DNA from 2 places in the Streptomyces sp. NPDC029152 genome. Region 1 is predicted to be linked to the other one. Evidence: riboswitches for the same ligand, from Rfam matches in the RefSeq annotation. Region 1 holds a riboswitch; the other holds the start of a gene.

Region 1 (3,312 bases):
AGCACGGCAGCCGCGCCGCCTCCTCCGCCTCCGGCGCGTCCGACGTGCTGGAGAAGCTCGGGGTCAATCTGGAACTGACGCCGAAGCGGGTGGCCGAGGTCGCCGAGGAGGCCGGGATCACCTTCTGCTTCGCGGTCAAGTTCCACCCCGCGCTGCGCCACGTGGCGACCGCGCGCGGCCAGCTGGGCGTGCGGACCGTGTTCAACTTCCTCGGACCGCTGACCAATCCGGCGAAGGTGAAGGCCCAGGCGGTCGGGGTCGCCGACCCCCGGATGGCCCCGATCATCGCCGGGGTGTTCGCCGAGCGCGGCAACTCCTCCCTGGTCTTCCGCGGCGACGACGGCCTCGACGAGCTGACCACCACCTCCACCTCGCGGGTCTGGGTCGTCCGGGACGGCACGGTGACCGAGGAGGCCTTCGACCCGCGGGACGTCGGCCTCGAACTGGTGCCGGTCGAGGCGCTGCGCGGCGCCGACGCCTCGTACAACGCCGACGTCGCCCGCCGTCTGCTGGCCGGTGAGCCCGGCCCCGTCCGGGACGCGGTGCTGCTGAACTCCGCGGCGGCCCTGGTGGCCCTGAAGCCCGGCGACGGCCCGCTGACCGAGCGGATCCGGGCCGGCATGGAACAGGCCGCCGAATCCATCGACTCCGGCGCGGCCAGGCGGACCCTGGAGCGCTGGGTGGCCGCCAGCAACGCGTAGGGCGCCGCCCCGGACGGTGACGTCCGTCCCGCGATCCGGACTCGGGTTGCGGGGCGGCGATCACTTCACGTACGTTCCTTCCCAGGTCATGAGTGACAGTCATGAGGCCCCGGCCGACTGTCCGGCAACCCTCCGTCCGTGGCGGGGTGCCCCGGGTGAAGACCAGGCCGTGGACAGCAAGGTCCACGGCAAGCGCGGACCCCTCGCGGAACCAGGGGTCCTGGGTCGTCCGAGGGAGTCTCCCGTGAATCAGCGAATGCGATAGGGCCGCAGAGCCCCGCCTCCGCATCCCCTTTTCCTTTCCGTCCCGCGTTCGAGCCGTGCGCGCTCGCGTGGCGATGCCCCCTGCCTTCACGGGAGTACCCCATGTCCGTCCCCGCCGTCTCCGCCGACCAGTCCGTCCGTGCCCCGCTGCCCGTCCTGGGCCGGGACGTCACCGTTCCGCTCGTCACCGGCGGCGAGGTCACCTACGCCGCTCTCGACTACGCCGCCAGCGCCCCCGCGCTCCAGCGGGTCTGGGACGACGTCGCCGCCTACGCCCCGTACTACGGCAGCGTGCACCGCGGCGCCGGGTACCTCTCGCAGCTGTCGACCGACCTGTTCGAGAACGCCCGGAAGACCGTCGCCGGGTTCCTCGGCTGCCGGGACGCCGACCAGGTGGTGTTCACCCGGTCCACCACCGACTCCCTGAACCTGCTCGCCGCCGCCCTCCCGGCCGGCTGCCGGGTCTTCGTCTTCGAGACCGAGCACCACGCCTCGCTGCTGCCCTGGCGGGACGCGGAGGTGACCTACCTCGACGCCCCGGGCAGCCCCGCCGAGGCCGTCGGGACCCTGGAGCGCGCGCTCGCCGCCCGCGAGCCGTACGGGCCCGCCCTGGTCTGCGTCACCGGCGCCTCCAACGTCACCGGCGAGCTGTGGCCGGTGCGCGAACTGGCCGCCGCCGCGCACGCCCACGGGGCCCGGATCGTGCTGGACGCCGCCCAGCTCGCCCCGCACCACCCGGTCGACGTCCGTGACCTCGACGTCGACTGGGTCGCCTTCTCCGGGCACAAGCTGTACGCCCCCTTCGGCTCCGGCGTCCTCGCGGGCCGCGCCGACTGGCTGCGCGAGGCGGAGCCGTACCTCGCGGGCGGCGGGGCCAGCCGCAGCGTCAGCCGGCGCGCGGACGGCGGCGTGGACGTGCAGTGGCACGACAGCGCCGCCCGCCACGAGGCCGGGTCGCCCAACGTCATCGGCGCCTACGCCATCGCCTCCGCCTGCAAGGCGCTCACCGAGGCCGGGTTCGACACGCTGGTAGCCCGCGAGGAGCACCTGATCCGCACGGTCCGCGAAGGGCTCGCCGAGGTGCCGCAGGTGCGGATCCTCTCCCTCTTCGGCGACGACGCCCCCCGCGTCGGCGTCCTCTCCTTCGTCGTCGAGGGCTGGAACAGCTCCCACTTCGCCGCCGCCCTCTCCGCCGAGTACGGCATCGGCGTGCGCGACGGCCTGTTCTGCGCCCACCCGCTGGTGCGCACCCTGCTCGGCAGCGACCCGCAGACGCAGGGCGAGTGCGGCGCCCCCGAGGCGGCGCCGGGGGAGAAGTCCCTCAACGCCATCCGGGTCAGCTTCGGCGCGGGCACCCCGGACGAGCACGTCGAGCGGTTCGTGAACGCCGTCAGGGAACTGGTGAGCGACGGCGCCCGGTGGAGCTACCGCACCGAGGACGGACGCTGCGTACCGGACACGTCCGGCGCCGCCGCCTGAGCCCGTGTGCCGGCGCCCTCCCCGGAGGGCGCCGGCACACGGGGCGGCACGGTCTTCGGGCCCTGGTTCCCTAGTTGTCCAGGCCGATGGCGAAGGCCGCCTCCAGGTCGTGCTGCGAGTACGTGCGGAACGCCACGTGGGTGTCCGTGCCCTCCACGCCCGGGATCTTGCTGATCCGGCCGGGGATGACCTCCGCCAGGTCCTCGTGCTGGTTGACCCGCACCATCGCGATCAGGTCGTAGGTGCCGGTGACGGAGAAGACCTCGCTGACGTTCTCCAGCGAGGCGATCTGCTCCGCGATCTCGGGGATCCGGTCCACGCTGGTCTTGATGAGGACGATCGCGCTGATCACGGCTGGTTCTCTCCCTCGGGGGCCGTCGCTGGAACGTCCCCAACTGTAGTCCCACCGCCGAACCGCACCCAGGCGAAGACGAAGCCCAGTCCGAAGCCCACCAGGTGCGCGAGGTAGGCCACCCCCGGCCCGCCACCGGCCCGCCCCGCCGCCATCCACTGCAGGGACGCCCAGAACGGGAGCACCACCCACGCGGGCAGGCGCAGCGGCAGGAAGAGGAGGAAGGGCAGGAGGCTGGTCACCCGGGCCCGCGGGAACAGGAAGAGGAACGCGCCGAGGACCGCGGAGATCGCCCCCGAGGCCCCGACCAGGGACTCCTGGGAGTGGGCGTTGGCCCCCGCGTAGCCCAGCAGCGCCAGGTAGCCGCAGCCGAGGTAGAACAGCAGGAACTGGAGCCGGCCCATCCGCGCCTCGGTCATCGCGCCGAAGACGTAGAGGAAGAGCATGTTGCCGAGCAGGTGCACCCAGCTGCCGTGGACGAACAGCGCCGTCGCGGGGGTGAGGACGGCTCCGGGG
Region 2 (3,312 bases), on a different contig from region 1:
GACCGCGATGAAGCCGTACCCCTTCTCCGCGTTGAACCACTTGACGGTGCCCTGAGCCATGCCTAACTCCCCTATTACTGGCCCTTGCACAGATCCGCACTTCGCGGATCCGGGTCAGACCTCACCCCCCGATGGGTGGGGGCGTGCGCCGGAACGCGTCGACCGCGGCTGAATGTATCTGTCCAACTGCCGTCTGCAACAGGGCAATCGGACGAGAAATCCGGACGCGAGCGGTCCGGGATATGGGGAGAATTCGCCTGGATCCGGGTCAAGCCGGGCTGCACAAAGCGAACAAAAGCCGCGAAATACACCCACACTTTGGCTACATCTTGTCGGGCCTGCGGCAGGAATTCCGGGGCGCCGGCCTGAAGGCCGCGGGCGCATTCCCCAACTCTACCGCGCTCAATCACATGGAATTGCCCCCTCCGCTTCTTTGGCGGAGAGGGCAGTCCGATGAACTCTGCGTGACACCGGTCACCGAAGGCGACCGGAGCGGGCGGGTCAGCCGCCGGCGACCGCCGGGATGATGGACACGCCGGCACCGTCCGGCGTCGCCGTCTGGAGGCCCTGCTCGAAGCGGACGTCGTCGTCGTTGACGTAGACGTTCACGAAGCGGCGCAGCTTGCCCTGGTCGTCCAGGACGCGGGCGGCGATGCCGGTGTGGTTCTTCTCCAGGTCGGAGATGACATCGGCGAGGGTGGCGCCCTCGGCGGCGACCTCGGCCTTCCCGCCGGTGTAGGTGCGCAGGATGGTGGGGATGCGAACGGTCACGCTCATGCGAGGCCAGCCTCTCGGAAGGAGTCCAGGTTGGGGCGGATCGTCGCGGTCAGGCCGGTGCCGGCCACCGCGTCGAGGGTCTTGAGGCCGTCACCGGTGTTGAGGACGACCGTGGTGAGCGACGGGTCCAGGAGGCCGTTCTCGATCAGCTTCTTCGTGACGCCGACCGTCACGCCGCCGGCGGTCTCCGCGAAGATGCCCTCCGTGCGCGCCAGCAGCTTGATCGCGTCGACGACCTGCTCGTCGGTCACGTCCTCCACCGCGCCGCCGGTGCGGCGGGCGATGTCGAGGACGTAGGGGCCGTCGGCCGGGTTGCCGATCGCGAGGGACTTGGCGATGGTGTTCGGCTTCTGGGGGCGCACGACGTCGTGGCCGGCCTTGTAGGCGGTGGACACCGGCGAGCAGCCCTCGGCCTGCGCACCGAAGATCTTGTACGGCTTGTCCTCGACCAGGCCGAGCCTGATCAGCTCCTGCAGGCCCTTGTCGATCTTCGTCAGCTGGGAGCCGGAGGCGATCGGGACGACGAGCTGGTCGGGCAGCCGCCAGCCGAGCTGCTCGCAGATCTCGTACGCGAGGGTCTTGGACCCCTCGGCGTAGTAGGGCCGCAGGTTGACGTTGACGAAGCCCCAGCCCTCACCGGCCGGGTCGCCGATCAGCTCGGAGCAGAAGCGGTTCACGTCGTCGTAGTTGCCCTCGATGCCGACCAGTTCACCGCCGTAGACGGCGGCCATGACGACCTTGCCCTGCTCCAGGTCGTGCGGGATGAACACGCAGGAGCGGAAGCCGGCCCGGGCGGCGGCGGCGCCGACGGCGCCGGCGAGGTTGCCGGTGGAGGAGCAGGACAGGGTGGTGAAGCCGAAGGCGCGGGCGGCCTCCAGGGCCTGGGCGACGACGCGGTCCTTGAAGGAGTGCGTCGGGTTGCCGGAGTCGTCCTTGACGTACAGACCGCCGGTGACGCCGAGTTCGCGGGCCAGGTTGTCGGCCTTGACCAGCTTGGTCCAGCCCGGGTTGATGTTCGGCTTGGTCGCGACGTCGGCCGGGACGGGCAGCAGGGGCGCGTAGCGCCAGATGTTCGCGGGGCCCGCTTCGATGCGCTTGCGCAGTTCCTCGGTGTCGTGGGCCGAGAAGTCGTAGGCGATCTCCAGCGGGCCGAAACACTCCTCGCAGGCGAAGACCGGGCCGAGCGGCACGCGGTGGCCGCACTCGCGGCAGGAGAGCGCCGCGGCGGGACCCAGGTCCACGGAAGAGGGGGTGGAAGCGGTGGTGCCGGCGTTGTCGGTGGTGCTTGCGACAGTCTGCACAGCCATGTGAGGCGAGGCCCTTTCTCCTCATCTTCCTCACGACGCATCTCGCCGTGAGACGGATTTGGCACCTTCCCTAGCCGGGAGCCTCGCGCTGTGATCGACAGTGATCCACGAGAACCGACTGGAGGGTTGCCGGGGCTTCATCGGGCCGTGTCCCTCTGCCCCTCTGGATGAGCGGTATGTGGTTGTTTTTCGCATGTCACGCGGCGACCCCGGCATGCGCCGGTCCTCCGCGTTGTTCAAGACTGTAACCGAAGGCCACGACAGTTGAGATAGTCGTCCGTACCGCGAGATGGATCACAAAGGAGCCCCCCGACCGTGCTGGAAGAAGTCGAGCGCTGGCTGGGCGCACGCTCCTGGTCCGTGGCAGACCGCACGCTTCCCCAGATCATGGCCGCCAAGCGCGCCACGGGCCAGACGGTCAGCGTGGTGCTGCCCGCGCTCGACGAGGAGGCGACCGTCGGCGACATCGTCGCGGTGATCCGCCGCGAGCTGATGGGGCGGGTCCCGCTCGTCGACGAACTCGTGGTCGTGGACTCCGGGTCGACCGACCGCACGGCGGCGGTGGCCGCGGCGGCGGGGGCGCGCGTCGTCCACCGCGACCGGATACTCCCCCGCATCCCGGCCGTGCCCGGCAAGGGCGAGGTGCTGTGGCGCTCGCTGCTGGTCACCGGCGGGGACATCGTCTGCTTCGTCGACGCCGACCTGCGCGAGTTCTCCGCCGACTTCGTCTCCGGCATCGTGGGCCCGCTGCTCACCGACCCGGAGGTCCACCTCGTCAAGGCCATGTACGACCGCCCGCTCGACGCCGCCCCGGGCGAGGGCGGCCGGGTCACCGAGCTGATGGCCCGTCCGCTGCTCAACCTGCACTGGCCGCGACTGGCGGGCTTCGTCCAGCCGCTCGGCGGCGAGTACGCGGCCCGCCGCTCCCTGCTGGAACGGCTGCCCTTCCCCGTCGGCTACGGCGTCGAGCTGGGGATGCTGGTCGACGCCCTGCACCTGGTGGGCCTGGACGCCCTCGCGCAGGTCGACGTCGGCGTCCGCAGGCACCGGCACCAGGACGGCCGGGCGCTGGGCCGCATGTCCGCCGCGATCTACCGCACCGCCCAGCTCCGGCTGGCCCGCGGCCATCTGCTCCGGCCGGCCCTCACCCAGTTCGAGCGGGGCGCCGACGGCTTCGAGCCGCACACCTACGCCGTCGACACCGAGGAACGGCCCCCGATGACGGAGA

Evidence for each region. A riboswitch is a leader RNA that binds a small molecule or an ion and turns the genes downstream of it on or off. The one in region 1 is predicted to bind S-adenosylmethionine.
Region 2: it holds a riboswitch for S-adenosylmethionine, as region 1 does, so the genes downstream of both, thrC (threonine synthase) here and ACZ4V6_RS16420 (aminotransferase class V-fold PLP-dependent enzyme) in region 1, are expected to answer to the same signal.

The regions. Positions count from the first base shown of each region.
Region 1 is NZ_JBVHWR010000007.1:36,470-39,781, forward strand. It holds gene trpD (anthranilate phosphoribosyltransferase) at 1-701, shown strand, start outside; SAM riboswitch class IV at 786-902, shown strand; gene ACZ4V6_RS16420 (aminotransferase class V-fold PLP-dependent enzyme) at 1,068-2,444, shown strand; gene ACZ4V6_RS16425 (Lrp/AsnC family transcriptional regulator) at 2,515-2,796, opposite strand; gene ACZ4V6_RS16430 (rhomboid family intramembrane serine protease) at 2,793-3,312, opposite strand, start outside.
Region 2 is NZ_JBVHWR010000011.1:115,756-119,067, reverse strand. It holds gene ACZ4V6_RS23435 (cold-shock protein) at 1-60, opposite strand, end outside; gene ACZ4V6_RS23430 (MoaD/ThiS family protein) at 502-777, opposite strand; gene thrC (threonine synthase) at 774-2,084, opposite strand; SAM riboswitch class I at 2,103-2,258, opposite strand; gene ACZ4V6_RS23420 (glucosyl-3-phosphoglycerate synthase) at 2,400-3,312, shown strand, end outside.